Regions from separate parts of the Streptomyces sp. NPDC044921 genome, predicted to be linked through region 2. Evidence: riboswitches for the same ligand, from Rfam matches in the RefSeq annotation. Region 2 holds a riboswitch; each other region holds the start of a gene.

Region 1 (5,479 bases), on a different contig from region 2:
TCCCCGCGGTGAACGGCGGGCCGGGCCTGGACCATTGGTGTAGACCAGTACCGGGAGCTTGGCCCAGGCCAATCAGCCTGTCAAGGGTCGCGAGAAGGCTCTGACCAGCCGTTATGCGACCTACATATGCAGGAACCTTTAAGTAAGAAGCCAGCGAAAACCCGCTTGCACAGGCCATACTTCAGGTAGACCACTCGCAGTGGTGGACTAGACCAAACAAGACGCCGACGGTATACAAGTGAGATCGTGTCGGCGGACCGAGCCGGGAAGGCGGAGCATGAGCACCGACGTCAGCAGTGCGGAGAACGAGAACGGGGTGCCCGTCCGTACCGCACGCGTGCCCAAGTACTACCGCCTGAAGAAGCACCTGCTCGACATGACGGAGACCCAGGCGCCCGGCACGCCCGTCCCGCCCGAGCGCACCCTCGCGGCGGAGTTCGACACCTCCCGCACGACCGTGCGCCAGGCACTCCAGGAACTGGTCGTCGAGGGCCGGCTGGAACGCATCCAGGGCAAGGGCACCTTCGTCGCCAAGCCGAAGGTCTCGCAGGCCCTGCAACTGACCTCGTACACCGAGGACATGCGCGCCCAGGGCCTGGAGCCGACCTCGCAGCTGCTGGACATCGGCTACATCACGGCCGACGACCGGCTCGCCGGGCTGCTCGACATCACGCCGGGCGGACGCGTGCTGCGCATCGAGCGCCTGCGCATGGCCAACGGCGAGCCCATGGCCATCGAGACCACCCACCTCAGCGCCAAGCGCTTCCCCGCCCTGCGCCGCTCCCTGGCGAAGTACACGTCCCTCTACACCGCGCTCGCCGAGGTCTACGACGTCCATCTCGCCGAGGCCGAGGAGACCATCGAGACGTCCCTGGCCACCCCGCGCGAGGCCGGCCTGCTCGGCACGGACGTCGGGCTGCCGATGCTGATGCTCTCCCGGCACTCGCTGGACCGGGACGGCCGGCCGGTGGAGTGGGTGCGGTCGGTCTACCGGGGCGACCGGTACAAGTTCGTGGCCCGTCTCAAGCGTCCCCAGGAGTAGCCGACCGCAGGCGGATCCGCCGTTTCTTTTGGGTACCGCATTGCGGACGAGGGGTTCCGCTGTCGCCGCACCCTGACCTAGATTGCCTGCGCATTGCACAGGTGATCACTTGAGGGGACGGAGCCGCCTGATGTCGCAAGCCCCGGAAGTCAGCAGAGGGCCGGTGGTGACGCCGACGCGCGTCGTCATCGCCGTCTGTCTCATAGCGCCCTTCGTTGCCATGCTGTGGGTCGGCTCGTACGCGAAGACCGACCCGGCCTTCATCGGGATCCCGTTCTTCTACTGGTACCAGATGGCGTGGGTGCTGATCTCCACGGCGCTGACGATGATCGCCTTCAAGCTGTGGCAGCGTGACCAGCGCGCCCGCCGGAAGGGCGGTGCGTCGGAGTGAAGGACGGCGTCAACGGCGTCGCACTCGCCGTCTTCATCTTCTTCTTCCTGGCCGTCACGGTCATGGGCTTCCTCGCCGCGCGCTGGCGCAAGGCCGAGAACGAGCACAGCCTGGACGAATGGGGCCTGGGCGGCCGCTCGTTCGGCACGTGGATCACCTGGTTCCTGCTCGGCGGCGACCTGTACACGGCGTACACCTTCGTGGCGGTGCCGGCGGCGATCTACGCGGCGGGAGCGGCCGGCTTCTTCGCGGTGCCCTACACGATCCTGGTCTACCCGCTGATCTTCACGTTCCTGCCGCGCCTGTGGTCGGTCTCGCACAAGCACGGCTACGTGACGACCTCCGACTTCGTGCGCGGCCGCTTCGGCTCCAAGGGGCTGTCCCTGGCCGTGGCGCTGACCGGCATCCTGGCGACGATGCCCTACATCGCGCTCCAGCTGGTCGGCATCCAGGCCGTGCTGGACGTGATGGGTATCGGCGGCGGCGAGAACACCAACTGGTTCATCAAGGACCTGCCGCTGCTGATCGCCTTCGGCGTGCTGGCTGCCTACACGTACTCGTCGGGTCTGCGGGCGCCCGCGCTGATCGCGTTCGTGAAGGACACGCTGATCTACATCGTCATCGCGGTGGCGATCATCTACATCCCGATCAAGCTCGGCGGCTTCGACGACATCTTCGCCAAGGCGGGTGAGGCGTTCAGCGAGACCAACCCGGCCACGGGCGCGCCGCGCGGTGCGCTGACGCCGCCGGAGGCGGGTCAGTGGACCTACGCCACGCTGGCGTTGGGCTCGGCGCTGGCGCTGTTCATGTACCCGCACTCCATCACGGCGACCCTGTCCTCCAAGAGCCGTGAGGTGATCCGCCGCAACACCACGATCCTGCCGCTGTACTCGCTGATGCTGGGCCTGCTGGCGCTGCTCGGCTTCATGGCGATCGCGGCCGGGATCAAGGTGCAGAACGGGCAGCTGGCGATCCCGCAGCTGTTCGAGACGATGTTCCCGGACTGGTTCGCCGGTGTGGCCTTCGCCGCCATCGGCATCGGCGCGCTCGTGCCCGCGGCCATCATGTCCATCGCGGCCGCGAACCTGTTCACGCGCAACATCTACAAGGACTTCATCAAGCCGGACGCCACGCCCGCGCAGGAGACGAAGGTCTCCAAGCTGGTGTCCCTGCTGGTGAAGGTGGGCGCGCTGGCCTTCGTGCTGACGATGGACAAGACGGTCGCCATCAACTTCCAGCTGCTCGGCGGCATCTGGATCCTGCAGACCTTCCCGGCCCTGGTCGGCGGCCTGTTCACCCGCTGGTTCCACCGCTGGGCGCTGCTCGCGGGCTGGGCGGTCGGCATGGTCTACGGCACGGTCGCCGCGTACGGGGTCGCCTCGCCGACGCAGAAGCACTTCGGCGGCTCCTCCAAGGAGATCCCCGGCATCGGCGAGATCGGCTACATCGGCCTCACGGCGTTCGTCCTGAACGTGGTGGTGACGGTGGTCCTGACCTTCGTGCTCAGGGCGCTGAAGGCCCCCGACGGCGTCGACGAGACCAAGCCGGAGGACTACACGGCGGACGCGGGCGACCCCGGGGTACAGGTGGAGCTCCCGCCTGCCACGGCCGGTTCGTCGCACTGACCTCCCGGCGCGGAGCACCGCGCGACACACACCGGACGACCCCCGGCGGGCCGCCGTGAGAACACCTCACGGCGGCCCGCCGTCGTCCCGCGGCCGGCGAAGATCACTCTGCACACCTGCCGGCTGACCCTCTGAAACCAGCGCGACACAACATCTGGGGGTGGCATCCGAACCCGGCACAAGATGTATGCTCATGCTCGCTGTCGCCGCAGGGGAATCCGGTGCGAATCCGGAACTGTCCCGCAACGGTGTACCCATGCCCTTTCACACGGTATGGGCGTCAGTCCGAGGACCTGCCGACAGTGCGCCCGGCCATCCGGCCGGTGTGCCTGACGTCCGGGCCTCGTGGAATGGGCCGGTGGACGCGACGCCGTGTGCGCTCGTGTGCTGCCCCCTGCCCTCGACGAGGCCCCGTGCCGAGCGAGGGAGAGCCCCACGTGACCATCGCGCCAGCCGATCCGGTCTCAGCCGCCGGAGAAGACGCGGAAGAAGCGCACGACGCTCCCGGTGCCGCCCTGTTGCGGACCCTGACCGAGCTGACCGCCGACCTCCCCGACGCCGATCCGGGCCGGGTCGCCGCCGCCGCCCTGCGCGGCCGGTCCGCGCGGGCGGACGAGACGGAGTTGCGCGAGCTGGCGACGGAGGCGGCCGCCGGTCTCATCTCCGAGGACCCCGCCTACTCCCGGCTGGCCGCCCGGCTGCTGACCATCGGCATCCGTGCCGAGGCCGCCTCCCAGGGCGTCACCTCCTTCACGCAGTCGGTCGCCGTGGGCCACCGCGAGGGTCTGATCGCCGACCGCACCGCCGCGTTCGTCCGGCTGCACGCGGCCCGGCTCGACGCGCTGATCGACACCGCCGCCGACGACCGCTTCGGCTACTTCGGCCTGCGCACCCTGCACAGCCGCTACCTGCTCCGGCACCCGATCACCCGCAAGGTGATCGAGACGCCCCAGCACTTCATGCTGCGCGTGGCGAGCGGCCTCGCCGAGGACGACACCGCACGGGCCGTGGACGAAGTCGCGGCGCTCTACCGGCTGATGAGCCGCCTCGACTACCTCCCCTCCTCCCCCACGCTGTTCAACTCCGGCACCCGGCACCCCCAGATGTCGTCCTGCTACCTCCTCGACTCCCCCAAGGACGAGCTGGACTCCCTCTACGACCGCTACCACCAGGTCGCCCGCCTGTCGAAGCACGCCGGCGGCATCGGCATCGCCTACTCCCGCGTCCGGGCCCGGGGTTCGCTGATCCGCGGCACGAACGGGCACTCCAACGGCATCGTCCCGTTCCTGAAGACCCTCGACGCCTCGGTCGCCGCCGTGAACCAGGGCGGCCGCCGCAAGGGCGCCGCCGCCGTCTACCTGGAGACCTGGCACGCGGACATCGAGGAGTTCCTGGAGCTGCGCGACAACACCGGTGAGGACGCCCGGCGCACGCACAACCTGAACCTCGCGCACTGGGTCCCGGACGAGTTCATGCGGCGGGTGAACGCCGACGCGCAGTGGTCGCTGTTCTCCCCCGCGGACGTGCCCGAGCTGGTCGACCTGTGGGGCGAGGAGTTCGACACCGCCTACCGGGCCGCCGAGGCGAAGGGCCTGGCGCGCAAGACGCTGCCCGCGCGCGAGCTGTACGGCCGGATGATGCGCACCCTCGCGCAGACCGGCAACGGCTGGATGACCTTCAAGGACGCCGCCAACCGCACCGCCAACCAGACCGCCGAGCCGGGCCACGTGGTGCACTCCTCCAACCTCTGCACGGAGATCCTGGAGGTCACCAGCGACGGCGAGACGGCGGTCTGCAACCTGGGGTCCGTCAACCTCGGCGCCTTCGTCGGCGACGGGGACATCGACTGGGAACGGCTGGACGACACCGTCCGCACGGCCGTGACGTTCCTCGACCGGGTCGTCGACATCAACTTCTACCCGACCGAGCAGGCGGGCCGCTCCAACGCCCGCTGGCGACCGGTCGGCCTCGGCGCGATGGGCCTGCAGGACGTCTTCTTCCAGCTGCGTCTGCCCTTCGACTCGCCCGAGGCGAAGGCCCTGTCCACCCGCATCGCCGAACGCGTCATGCTCGCCGCCTACGAGGCCTCCGCCGACCTGGCCGAGCGCAACGGCCCCCTGCCCGCCTGGGAGAAGACCCGTACGGCCCGGGGCGTGCTGCACCCCGACCACTACGACGTGGACCTGACCTGGCCCGAGCGCTGGGCGGCCCTGCGCGAGCGGATCGCCACGACCGGCCTGCGCAACTCCCTGCTCCTCGCCATCGCGCCCACCGCCACCATCGCCTCCATCGCGGGCGTCTACGAGTGCATCGAGCCGCAGGTGTCCAACCTGTTCAAGCGCGAGACGCTGTCCGGCGAGTTCCTCCAGGTCAACTCCTACCTGGTGGACGAGCTCAAGCGGCTCGGCGTGTGGGACGCCC
Region 2 (5,479 bases):
CCGGCCAGGGAACGCCACTCCGCGGCCCGGCTGGTGTGGCCGAGGCGCGCGGCCTGCGCCTCCCGGATGCGGCGCACCGAGTCCAGCAGCAGGAAGCTCATCCGGTACGTCACCAGTGCGACATCGACGACCGGTGCGGGGATCCCCGCCCGGACCAGGCGCGGCAACAGGTCGGACATGGGCGTGGTGAAGGCGAACAGCAGCACGCCCAGGGAGGCCGCCGAGGTGCGCAGCAGCAACTCCCCGGCCCGGACGGGCCCGTCACCGGCGAAGGAGACGAAACCCTCCGGCCCGCCGACCTGGACGAGCAGCGTGAGCGCGCCGGTCGCGCAGAAGCCCAGCGGCACCCGGTAGGCCCGCCACAGCCGCCGGGCCGGCACGCCCGCCGGTCCCAGCAGCAGCACCAGGGCCGTGACCAGCACCAGGGCCGCGCCCGGCCAGGGCGGCAACGAGATCGCGAGCACGGTGAGGCCGAGCCCGAGCACGGCCTTGTCCACGGGGTGGCGGCGGCGCCAGCGGCTGCTGTGCGCCGCCGCGTCGATCGGCAGCACCCGGGCTCAGTCCTGCCCGTCGGCGGGCTTCCCGGCCGCGGCGGGGGACCTGCCGGCCGTGTCGGCGGGCGCGCTCCCGGCCTCCCGCTCCAGCGCGCGCCGCTCGCCCTGCCGCCGCCCTCGGCGCAGGCCGAAGTAGTAGGCGAGGACACCGGCGCCGAGCGCCGCCTGGAGGGAGAACAGGGCCGACTCGATCTCCCCGGACGGCGGTTCGTACAGCGGCGAGAACCACGGCTCGTAGTCCGGCTCGATCTCGGTGATCGCGGACTCCGCCTCGCCGTCGGCGCCCGCGAACGGCTCCTCCTTGTGGTCGCCGAGGCCGAGGGCCAGCGGCAGCACGGCGAGGGCGGCCACGGCGAGCAGCAACAGCAGGTTGATCCTCGTGTTCCTGCTCACCGAGCCACCGCCTCCGCGCCGGTCCGGGAGCCCTTCGTGCCCAGCAGCACGCCCAGCCGGGTCAGCTCGCCCTTGCTGGACTGCACCAGCAGCCGCATCACCAGCACCGTCAGCAGCCCCTCGCTGACGGCGAGCGGGATCTGCGTGACGGCGAAGATGGAGCCGAACTTGCCGAGCGCGCCCAGGAATCCGCTGCCCGGGTCCGGGAAGGCGAGCGCCAGCTGCACGCTGGTGACGCAGTAGGTGGACAGGTCGGCGACGAACGCCCCGCAGAACACCGTCACCATGAGCGGCACGTCGTACCGCCGCAGCAGCCGGTAGACGGCGTAACCGGCCCAGGGCCCGACGACCGCCATGGAGAAGACGTTCGCGCCGAGCGTGGTGAGCCCGCCGTGCGCCAGCAGCAGCGCCTGGAAGAGCAGGGTGATGGTGCCCAGCACCGCCATGACGGGCGGCCGGAACAGGATGGCCCCCAGGCCCGTGCCCGTGGGGTGGGAGCAACTGCCCGTGACGGACGGCAGCTTCAGGGCCGACAGGACGAACGTGAAGGCACCGGAGGCACCGAGCAGCAAGGTGCTCTCGGGGTGCTCGCGCACCTCACGGGTGAGTGACCGGACTCCGTGGACGACGAACGGCGCCGACGCGACGCCCCAGGCGGCCGCGTGCGCCGGAGGCAGGAAACCCTCGGCTATGTGCATGGCTCAGCAGACCCTCTCCAGCACCTCGTGGATGGTTGACGCGCCTTGGCCGGTCTCCTGGCTGACGGGTACCACCGCCCGAACTCCGCCTTCCCGGGTCACGAGGACCCAGTGGCTGCCCGCGAGGGCCGGAGCCGGACTTCCCGATTCACAGTGGCGAGGGCCGCACCGGCATCACACCGGATTTCCCGTTCACCAAGGCGTGGTGACAATAAGGCCGGGGTAAGGGCGATGACAAGCCGCCCCAGGGGGCGCGCGAGGGGGCGCCCGCTCGCACACCGGCGCAGAATCGCTCAGTCCTCGCCCTCGTCGTCCTCGTCGCCTCCGTCGTCCACCGGGACCTGCGGAGGCCGCTGCTGCGGCTGCTCCACCTGCTCCGTGCCGTCCCCGCCCGTCTCCGGCGCCGGGCTCGACGGACCGGGCGGCGGTCCGGCCGGGGCCGGGGTGGTGGGTGCCGCCGAGGACGGGACGACATCGGCCACGGTGCCGACCGTCGACGTCTCGCCGGTCTGCGCGGTGGAGGCCGGCGGGTCGGCGGACGCCCCCGGCTCCGAGGGCGAGGCCGGGCTGCTCGCCGACGGCGAGGCGTCGGGTTCGGTGCTCTTCGTCGTGGTGTCGTCGGGTGAGAACCACACCATGCCGAGGTACATCGCGGCGAGGAAGAGGGCCGCGGCGGCGGCCGTGACGCCCAGCCGCGACCGGTTGCCGGAGCCGCCCCGCGGCGCCGCGCGGCGGGCCCGCCCGCCCGGGGCGGTGCGCGCCCCCGTGGGCAGCGCGTAGGTGACCGGGGCGCCGGCCCCGGCCGGCGCGAAGCCCGCCGTCCCCGGGGACGGCACCGGGGAGGGCGCCGGCTGCGTGGCCTCCGGCAGCGGCTCGGGCCGCCCCTGCCAGGCACCGGCGGCGAACCACTCGGCGGCCTGCTGGGCCGACGGCCGGTCCTCGGGCTGCTTGGCGAGCAGCCCCAGCAGGTAGTTCTCGAACGCCGGCGGGAGACCGGCCACGCCGAGTTCGCGGGGCGGCACCGGGGCGGCGTCCAGATGCTGGTGCAGGAGCGCGACGGCGGTGTCGGCCTGGAACGGCGGGCGGCCGCTGAGCAACTGGTAGAGCACGCACCCCAGGGAGTACATGTCGGACGCGGGGCCGGCGGGCTTGCCCAGCGCGCGCTCGGGCGCGAGGTAGAGGCCGGTGCCGACGATCTGCCCGGTGGCGGTGAGCGCGGCCCCGGGGTCGTCGAGGAAGCGGGCGATGCCGAAGTCCCCGATCTTCAGCGTCCCGTGGGCGTCCAGCAGCAGGTTGGCGGGCTTGATGTCGCGGTGGACGATGCCCTGCGCGTGCGCGGCGGCGAGTCCCGCGGCGGCCTGGGCGGCGAGGTCGGCCACCCGGCCCGCCGGGAGTGCGCCCGACGCGGCCAGCACCCCGGCGAGGCTGTCGCCGTCGACGAGTTCCATCACCAGGTACAGCCGGTTGTCGTACTCACCGAAGTCGAGCACGCCGACCAGGTTCGGGTGGTTGAGACGCCCGGCGGTCTGGGCCTCCAGGCGGAACCGGGAGGCCGCCGTGGCGTCGGTGTCCTGGGGCAGCAGCAGCTTGACGGCCACCGCTCTGGCGAGCGTCTCGTCGTACGCCCGCCAGACCTCTCCCATTCCACCGCGCCCGATCTCAACATCCAGCCGGTAGCGGCCCGCTAGCAGCACTCGTCCTCGTCTCATGCAGTGGGAAGCTCGTCGCCGCAGCCCGAACTCCCCGCGTCCGGGCGGGGATTGGTGGGGGGTGCCACAGCCGACCCAGGATACTGGCGCCGGATGATCATTATGCGCCGCGGCGGTGAGCCCGGGCGGTACGGCCCCGGAAACAGGTCGCAGACCCGGGGCGCACGCGGGGCCGCACTCCGGGTGGCGCGTCCGCGGGCGTGCCCGCCGGAGGCCGGATCAGCCCGCCGGAGCCGTTCCCTTCTCCCCGGCCTCCCGTTCCTCCCCGGCCTCCCGTTCCCCCTCGGCGTCCCGGTGCGGCAGCAGCGCCACCGCCAGGGCCGGTACGGCCGCCAGGACCAGCCACGGCACGGCGGCCGGCAGCCCCAGGTCGAGCAGGGAGCCGGTGGCCGCGCTGCCGGCCAGCACGATCAGGCCGGAGACGGAGGACAGCGCCCCCATGTACAGGCCGATCCGGCCGTCTTCGGCGAGGTCGGGCACCCAGGCGCGGGCGGCGGGTACCACGAGCATCTGCCCCACGGTGAGCAGCACGACGAAGCCCGCGGCCGGCAGCAGCCCGGCGGTGCCCGTCCACCCGGCCGGGCGCGCGGCGGCCACCACCGCGAAACCGGCCGCGATCAGCAGCAGTCCGGCGGCCATGGAGCGGCGCAGGTCGAGCCGGTCGCCCGCCCAGCGGGTCACCGGGAGCTGCGCGCACACGACGAGGACCGACGACAGGGCGAACAGCCAGGACAGCGGCGCCTGCGAACCCGCCGCGCGCTGCACCTCGTCCGGCAGGGCCAGATACAGCTGGTTGTAGCCCAGCAGGTACGTGCCGTACGCACAGCACAGCGCCAGGAAACGGCGGTTGCGCAGGACGCGGGCTCCGCCGCGCTGCCGGACGCGGACCCGGCCGGGGATGTGCTGCGGCATCAGCCGCAGGTGCCCGGCGAGGACCAGCACGAAGACCGCCGCGCCGGCGAGGCAGGCCGTACGGAAGCCGACGGCGAGCAGCAGCGCGCCGAGCAGCGGCCCGGCGAAGGCGCCCACCTGTCCCGCCACGCTGAACAGCGCCAGCACACGGGTGCGCGGTCCGTGCCCGTCCGCCTCCCAGACGACCGCCTGGCGGGCCACCTCGGACTCCACGGCGGGGGAGAACAGGGCGGCGGCGAAGCCGATCACCAGCACCGCCCCGATGACGGCCCAGGTCGCCTCCGCGTACCCGAGCCAGGCGAACCCGGCGATCCGCAGCGCGCAGCCGGCCAGCACGACCGGCCGCACGCCCCACCGGTCCACGAGCCACCCCCCGACCACGAACAGGCCCTGCTGGCTGAAGGTGCGCAGCCCGAGCACGAACCCGACCAGCCAGCCCGCCATGCCGATCGCGGTGCCGAGGTGCTCGGCGAGGAACGGCAGCACGGCGTAGAAGCCCAGGTTGAAGGCGAGCTGGGTCAGGATCAGCAGCCGCAGCAGCCCGGACAGGTCCTTCCAGAGCCGCCGGGTGCTCTCGCGCGGCGCCCGGGGCGGCTCGCCGTCGGTCATGGCGCCACGGGGCACACGGGCGGCCCGGCGGGCCAGGACACGGGAGATGAGGTCGGTCATCGTTCTTCTGTCGGTGAGGTCGGTGAGGCGGACACGGGGGCCAGGAGGCGGTCGGGGCGGCTCGCGTGCCGCTGTGGCACCCGGGGTGCGGTGCGCCGCGGAGGCGGACCGGGCGGCCCGCCGGGGCGCCCGCGCCTCCCGGGCAGGCGTACGCCCCCGGCGGCCGTGACGGCCAGCGCCCCCAGCAGGGCGAGCGCGGCCGCGGGGAAGAGGACGGCCCAGGGGGCGCGTTCGGCGTAGGCCTGGTTCTCGGAGAGCAGCAGGCCCCACTCGGGCGACGGCGGCTGGGCGCCCAGTCCGAGGAACCCGAGCGCGGCCAGGCCCAGCGCGATGCCGGGCAGTCGCAGCAGGGCGTGCCGGGTGACCGGCCCCAGCACCGCCGGCAGCAGTTCGCGCCGCAGCAGGTACCAGCGGCCGGCGCCCAGCGCACGCGTGGCGGCCAGGTGGGTGGTGGCGCGCTCCTGACGCAGCAGCGCGGAGGTGTGGGCGGCCAGTGGTGCCCAGGCGACGACGCCGACGGCGACGGCGGGGGTCCACGGACCAC
Region 3 (5,479 bases), on a different contig from region 2:
CACGGGCGCGAAGGTCGAGCTGGACGGCCCGGCGAAGAAGGTCGTCGCCACCGAGTGGAACGAGGTCGAGAGCCTCATCACCCTCGGCGTCGACCCGGTGGGCGTCGCCGACGTCAAGGGCTACCGGACCTGGGACACCGCCGTCCCGCTGAAGAACGAGCCCAAGGACATCGGCACCCGCGGCGAGCCCAGCATGGACACCATCGCCTCGCTCTCCCCCGACCTGATCGTGGCGAGCTCGGACCTGCCGGACGCGGCCGTGAAGCAGCTGCGGAAGATCGCGCCCGTCCTGGAGACCAAGTCGGCCGACACCTCCGACCAGATCGGGCAGATGTTCGAGAACCTCGACCTGATCGCGAAGGCCACCGGCACCACCGACAAGGCCGAGGCCGCCCGCGAGAGCTTCGACGCCAAGGTCGCCGCGGGCCGCAAGACCCTCGCCGGCGCGAAGCTCGACGGCAGCTCCGTCGCCTTCGCCGACGGGTACGTCACGTCCAACCAGGTCTCCATCCGCCCGTACACCAGCGGCTCCCTGATCGGGTCCGTCAACGAGGAGCTCGGCCTGAAGAACGCCTGGAAGGTCAAGGGCGACCCGGCCTACGGCCTCGGCACCACCGACGTGGAAGGCCTCACGGCCCTGCCGGAGGACACCGCGTTCGCCTACATCGGCAACGACGGCGACAAGGCCAGCAACCCGTTCGCCGGGCAGCTGAAGGAGAACGCCGTGTGGACCTCCCTGCCGTTCGTGAAGGCGGGCGAGGTGCACCGGCTGCCCGACGGCATCTGGATGTTCGGCGGCCCCGGCTCGATGGAGGCGTACGTCGACGCCCTCGTCGGCGCGCTGACGAAGTAACGCCCGTCATGGCCGTCACCGAAGCGCCCCCCGCCGTCCGTCCCCCCGCGGCCGCGTCCCGGTCGGGCACGGCCGCGGTGACGGCCGGGCTCGTCCTCCTCGTCGCCGCCCTCGCGGTCGTCGACATCACCCAGGGCACCGCCGCCGTCGGGCCGGCGCAGGTGGTCAAGGCCCTGACCGGGCAGGCCGATCCGGCCGACGCGTCCGTGGTGATCGCCTCGCGGCTGCCGCGGATGACCGCCGGCGTCCTGGTCGGCGTCGTCCTCGGCATCGCGGGCGCCGTGCTCCAGGCCGTCAGCCGCAACGTGCTCGCCTCCCCCGACACCCTCGCGGTCAACGCCGGTTCGTACCTGGCGCTCGGGCTGGCCGGCACGACCGGCGTCTCCCTGCCGCTGCTCGCCTCCTCCGGCGTGGCCTTCGCGGGCGGTCTGGTGGCCGCGGCCGTGGTGCTCGCCCTGTCCGGCCTCGGCACGGGCACCGTACGGCTGGTCCTGGCCGGCACCGCGCTGGCGCTGGGCCTGAACTCCCTCACGGAAGGGCTGCTGTTGCTGTTCCCGCAGCAGACGGAGGGCCTCTACCAGTGGAACCAGGGCAGCATCGGCCAGAACGGCTTCGACGGCGTGCTGCAGATGCTGCCGGTCGCGCTCGTGGGGCTCGCGGGGCTGCTGCTGGTCGCCCGGCGGGTCGACGCGCTCGCCCTCGGCGACGACGCGGCGCGCGGTCTCGGCGTCCCGGTGCGCGCCACCCGCGTCACGGTGGTGGTGCTGGCGGCACTGCTGTCCGCGGCCGCCGTCACGCTCGCCGGGCCCCTCGGCTACGTCGGGCTCTGCGCGCCCGCCCTGGTCCGGCCGCTCGCCCGACGCTTCCGGGGCTTCACCCGCGCGCGGGCGGCGCTGCCCGCGGCCGGACTGGCCGGCGCGGCGCTGGTGCTCGGCTCGGACGTGCTGCTGCGCGCGATGATCCCCGCGGACACGGCGGTCGGCGTGCCCACCGGCATCGTCACCAGCCTGGTCGGCGCCGTGTTCCTGGTGGCGACGGCCCTGCGGCTGCGGGACACGGCCGGGGTGGAACCACCGGACCGGCTGCGCGTCCCCGGCCGGACCGCGTTCCTGGCCACGGCGGCCGCCCTGGCCGCCGTCGTCGTCGGCGCCGCCCTCGCCGGTGTGCTGCTGGGCGACAGCGAGCTCCTGCTCGGGGACGTCGCCAACTGGGCGCAGGGGCGGGCCGGCCGGACCGTCTCCTTCGTCCTGGACACCCGGGTGCCGCGGGTGCTCGCGGCGCTGTGCGCGGGCGCCGCGCTCGCCCTGGCCGGCACGCTGGTGCAGGCCGTGACCCGCAACCCGCTGGCGGAGCCCGGGGTGCTGGGCGTCTCGGGCGGCGCCGCGCTGGGTGCCGTGCTGCTGGTGACCACCGTGCCCGCCGCCGGCTCCTGGGGCGTGGCCTCGGCGGCGTTCGCCGGGGCGGCGCTGGCCTCCGCCCTCGTGTTCGGGCTCGCCGCCCGGGGCGGCTACCAGCAGAGCCGACTGGTCCTCGTCGGTATCGGCGTGGCGGCCGGATCGACGGCCCTGATCAGCCTGCTGATCGTGCTCACCGACCCGTTCAACGCCACGAAGGCGCTGACCTGGCTGTCCGGTTCGACGTACGGGCGGACCACGGCGGACGTCGTGCCGGTCGCGCTCGTGCTGGCCCTGGGCCTGGCCGTCGCGGTCACCCGGCGCACCGAGCTGGACCTCGTCTCGCTGGACGGGGACACCCCGCGCCTGCTCGGGCTGGGGCTGCCCCGGGCCCGGCTCGGCTTGCTGGTGGTGGGCGTGCTGCTGGCGGCGACCGCCGTGGCCTCGGCCGGCACCATCGGCTTCGTGGGCCTGGTCGCGCCGCACGCGGCCCGGGCCCTGGTGGGCCGGCGGCACGTGCGGGTGGTGCCGGTCGCCGTGCTGCTCGGCGCCGCCCTCGTGTGCGCGGCCGATCTCGTCGGCCGCACGGTGATCGCCCCGGCCCAGCTGGGCGCCGGCCTGATGACGGCCGTGATCGGCACCCCGTACTTCCTGTGGCTGCTGGTCCGCGGCCGCAGGGCGGCCTGAGCGGGTGTCAGGGACGGTCCCCGTCGCGCCGCGCCCGTGGGCTGAAGACGTACAGGTCGAGGATGTCGGGCAGCGGGGCGACTCCGGGGCCGCCGGCCCGGACCCAGGAGACGACGTCCTCGGTGGCGGCCGGGTCGTTGACCAGGCCCAGCCAGACCGGCCGGGCGCCGGCGGCCCGGCCCGCGGCGGACGGCTGCACCACGACCACGTTGGCCTGGTCGCAGACGTCCAGGCAGTCGGAGATCCGCACCGGCGCCGCCGCGCGCAGGCGCTCGGTCTGGGCCGCGTGGTCGACACCGGTCACCTTGGGGCTGCCGCAGCAGCAGTCCCGGCAGACGACGACACGGCACGGCGGGGAGCCGCCCGGGGTGTCGTCCAGGGGTTCGCCGGCCGGCGTCGCGGGCATGCCGCACCTGCCCTCTCTCCGGGGAGATCCGCCCCGGTGGTCCGTGGAGGAGGCGACCGCGTGAGTCTCCTGGCTCTCGGGTCGCCGCCGGTCCCGGCCTTCCCACCCGCTCGCGGGCAGTGGCCTGTCGGGACCGGCTCGCCGATCACAGTGGCGGGACCGCGCCGGACTCACACCGGCTTCCTCGTCCGCCGTCGCCTTTGTCGCCGGTCATCATTCCACGGCTCCGGGGCGGGCGGCGGGCCGCCCGAGCGGGTGGGGCAGCGGCAGGTAGCGGGCGTCGGCGCCGTCCGCGCCCGTCCAGCGCAGCAGCAGGTTCGTCTTGGCGGGCAGCGTCGGGGAGGCGAGCAGGGCGGGGATCTCCGGCAGGTCGTGCCGGGCGAGTTCGCGGCGGGCGGCGGGCCAGGGGTCGAATCCGGGACGGCGTTCGACGAGGGCCCCGGCGATCTCGGTCAGGTGGTTGACGACCAGGCAGTACACCAGCCGCTCCCAGCCGGCCGCGCGCGCCACGTCCGGCAGCAGCTTCACGCCCTCGGCGTCCCGGTACAGCACCTGCACGGGCATGCCGTCGGCGTCCACGGCGACCAGCGTGTTCTGCAGGTGCGCCTCGACGACGACGCCGTGCCCCGCGAAGGCCGCCAGGACCGGGGGCACCGCGTGGGCGAGGTAGGCCCGCCACCAGGCCTCCGGGTCGGTGACGCGGTCGAGCGGGTTGCCGTCGAAGCCCTCGACGAGCCCGGCCGCCAGCAGCGGGGTCGCCCCGGGCAGGAGGCGGCCGCCGAAGCCGTCGCGGACCAGGACGGCCAGGGCCTCGAAGGCGAAGTCCGCGGTGCGGTAGCCGCGGTCGGCGAGCCAGCCGGGCGGGCCGTCGTGGGCGGCGAAGGCCGCGCGCACCGCGGTGTCGGTCCGGCGCAGGGCGAGCAGGTCGTGGCGCCACAGCCGGCGGATGTCGTTGGTGATGCGCACGTCCAGGCTGAACTTCAGGAAGAGGTCCCGCCCGGGGGCGTGGACGGTGCGGATCGCGGCCGTCGGCCAGGTGTCGAAGGCCGTGGTGCCGAGCCGCAGGAGCCTGCCGTCCGCGAAGGCGGGGGCCAGCTCCCGGGCGGCCAGGTCGAGCTGCCAGGGGTGGGCCGGGAGCAGCCGGTAGCCGGGCGGGGCCGTGCCGAGCGTGTCGAGGGCGGAGGTGTCGCCCTCCTCCACGAGGGTGTCCTCGCGCAGCCCGAGCAGGACCAGCGGGAAGCGGGCGTGCGCCTCGGGCGCGTACGGCAGCCAGGCCGCGGCGGGGCCGCCGCCGCGGGCCTTGGGAGCCGGGTGGTGGGTGTGGCCGGTGAGCAGGCACTGCTCCGACCGCTGGTAGAGGTCCTCGGGCGGGGCGGCTCCGGCGCGGGCGGTGAGCAGCGCCGCCACGGCGTCCCGGCTGTCGGTCATCTCGGCGGGCAGGTCGGGGTTGGCCAGCCCCGTGCGCCGGCGCAGCTCCCCGGCGACCAGCTCGACCAGGCCGGCGTGGTCGAGGCGTTGCCAGGTGCCCGCCACCTCCACCTCGGGCTCGGCGGGCCGGCGGGTTCCGCGCACGCGCAGCAGACGCCCTTGGCCGGGCAGCCGGTAGACGCGGTGTGCGCCCTCCTCGCGCACCGGCCGGGCGATCTCGCGCACCAGGCAGTTGAGCAGGGGCACGGCGGCGTAGGCGTCGGCGAGGCGGCCGGTGGCCGGGTCGTCACCGTGGGCCGAGTCGTCGTCGGCGGGCGGGGGCATGAGGTCCACGCGTTCCACTCGTCCCTACGGTCCTTCCAGCGTTCCGGGCGGAGATGATCAGTATGTCGGTCGTCGCCATTCCGCTGTGACGCCCTATTCGTACCCGAGGAGTCCGCCCGTGCACTGTCCCCCCAGCGCCGAGACCGAGGTCGCCGACGAGCTGTCCGTCGTACGGCCCGGGCTCCTGCCGCGGTACGAGGCCGAACTGCCCGGCGCCCGGGCGGCCGTGCTGTCCCGCCTGTGGCGCGGCCTGACCCATGATCCACTGCCCTGGGTGGCGGGCCGGCGGCGGGGCCGGGACGCGGTGACGCTCTCCCTGTCCGACGGCCGCCGGCTGCACGGTCCGCTGCCGGATCCGTACGCGACCGGGGCGTACGTCACCGCCGT

Evidence for each region. A riboswitch is a leader RNA that binds a small molecule or an ion and turns the genes downstream of it on or off. The one in region 2 is predicted to bind cobalamin.
Region 1: another riboswitch for cobalamin. It lies ahead of AC07DA_RS05130 (ribonucleoside-diphosphate reductase subunit alpha); the one in region 2 lies ahead of AC07DA_RS34080 (energy-coupling factor ABC transporter permease).
Region 3: another riboswitch for cobalamin. It lies ahead of AC07DA_RS08495 ((2Fe-2S) ferredoxin domain-containing protein); the one in region 2 lies ahead of AC07DA_RS34080 (energy-coupling factor ABC transporter permease).

What each region holds. Positions count from the first base shown of each region.
Region 1 is NZ_JBWKIF010000003.1:2,691-8,169, reverse strand. Features, by position in the region: gene AC07DA_RS05145 (GntR family transcriptional regulator) at 278-1,042, shown strand; gene AC07DA_RS05140 (DUF3311 domain-containing protein) at 1,173-1,433, shown strand; gene mctP (monocarboxylate uptake permease MctP) at 1,430-3,058, shown strand; cobalamin riboswitch at 3,246-3,373, shown strand; gene AC07DA_RS05130 (ribonucleoside-diphosphate reductase subunit alpha) at 3,496-5,479, shown strand, end outside.
Region 2 is NZ_JBWKIF010000032.1:53,078-58,556, reverse strand. Features, by position in the region: gene cbiQ (cobalt ECF transporter T component CbiQ) at 1-551, opposite strand, end outside; gene AC07DA_RS34085 (energy-coupling factor ABC transporter substrate-binding protein) at 558-947, opposite strand; gene AC07DA_RS34080 (energy-coupling factor ABC transporter permease) at 944-1,645, opposite strand; cobalamin riboswitch at 1,676-1,860, opposite strand; gene AC07DA_RS34075 (serine/threonine-protein kinase) at 1,939-3,354, opposite strand; gene AC07DA_RS34070 (MDR family MFS transporter) at 3,574-4,935, opposite strand; gene AC07DA_RS34065 (ABC transporter permease subunit) at 4,932-5,479, opposite strand, start outside.
Region 3 is NZ_JBWKIF010000004.1:277,750-283,228, forward strand. Features, by position in the region: gene AC07DA_RS08485 (ABC transporter substrate-binding protein) at 1-853, shown strand, start outside; gene AC07DA_RS08490 (iron ABC transporter permease) at 862-2,934, shown strand; gene AC07DA_RS08495 ((2Fe-2S) ferredoxin domain-containing protein) at 2,942-3,340, opposite strand; cobalamin riboswitch at 3,404-3,525, opposite strand; gene AC07DA_RS08500 (IucA/IucC family protein) at 3,554-5,110, opposite strand; gene AC07DA_RS08505 (IucA/IucC family protein) at 5,211-5,479, shown strand, end outside.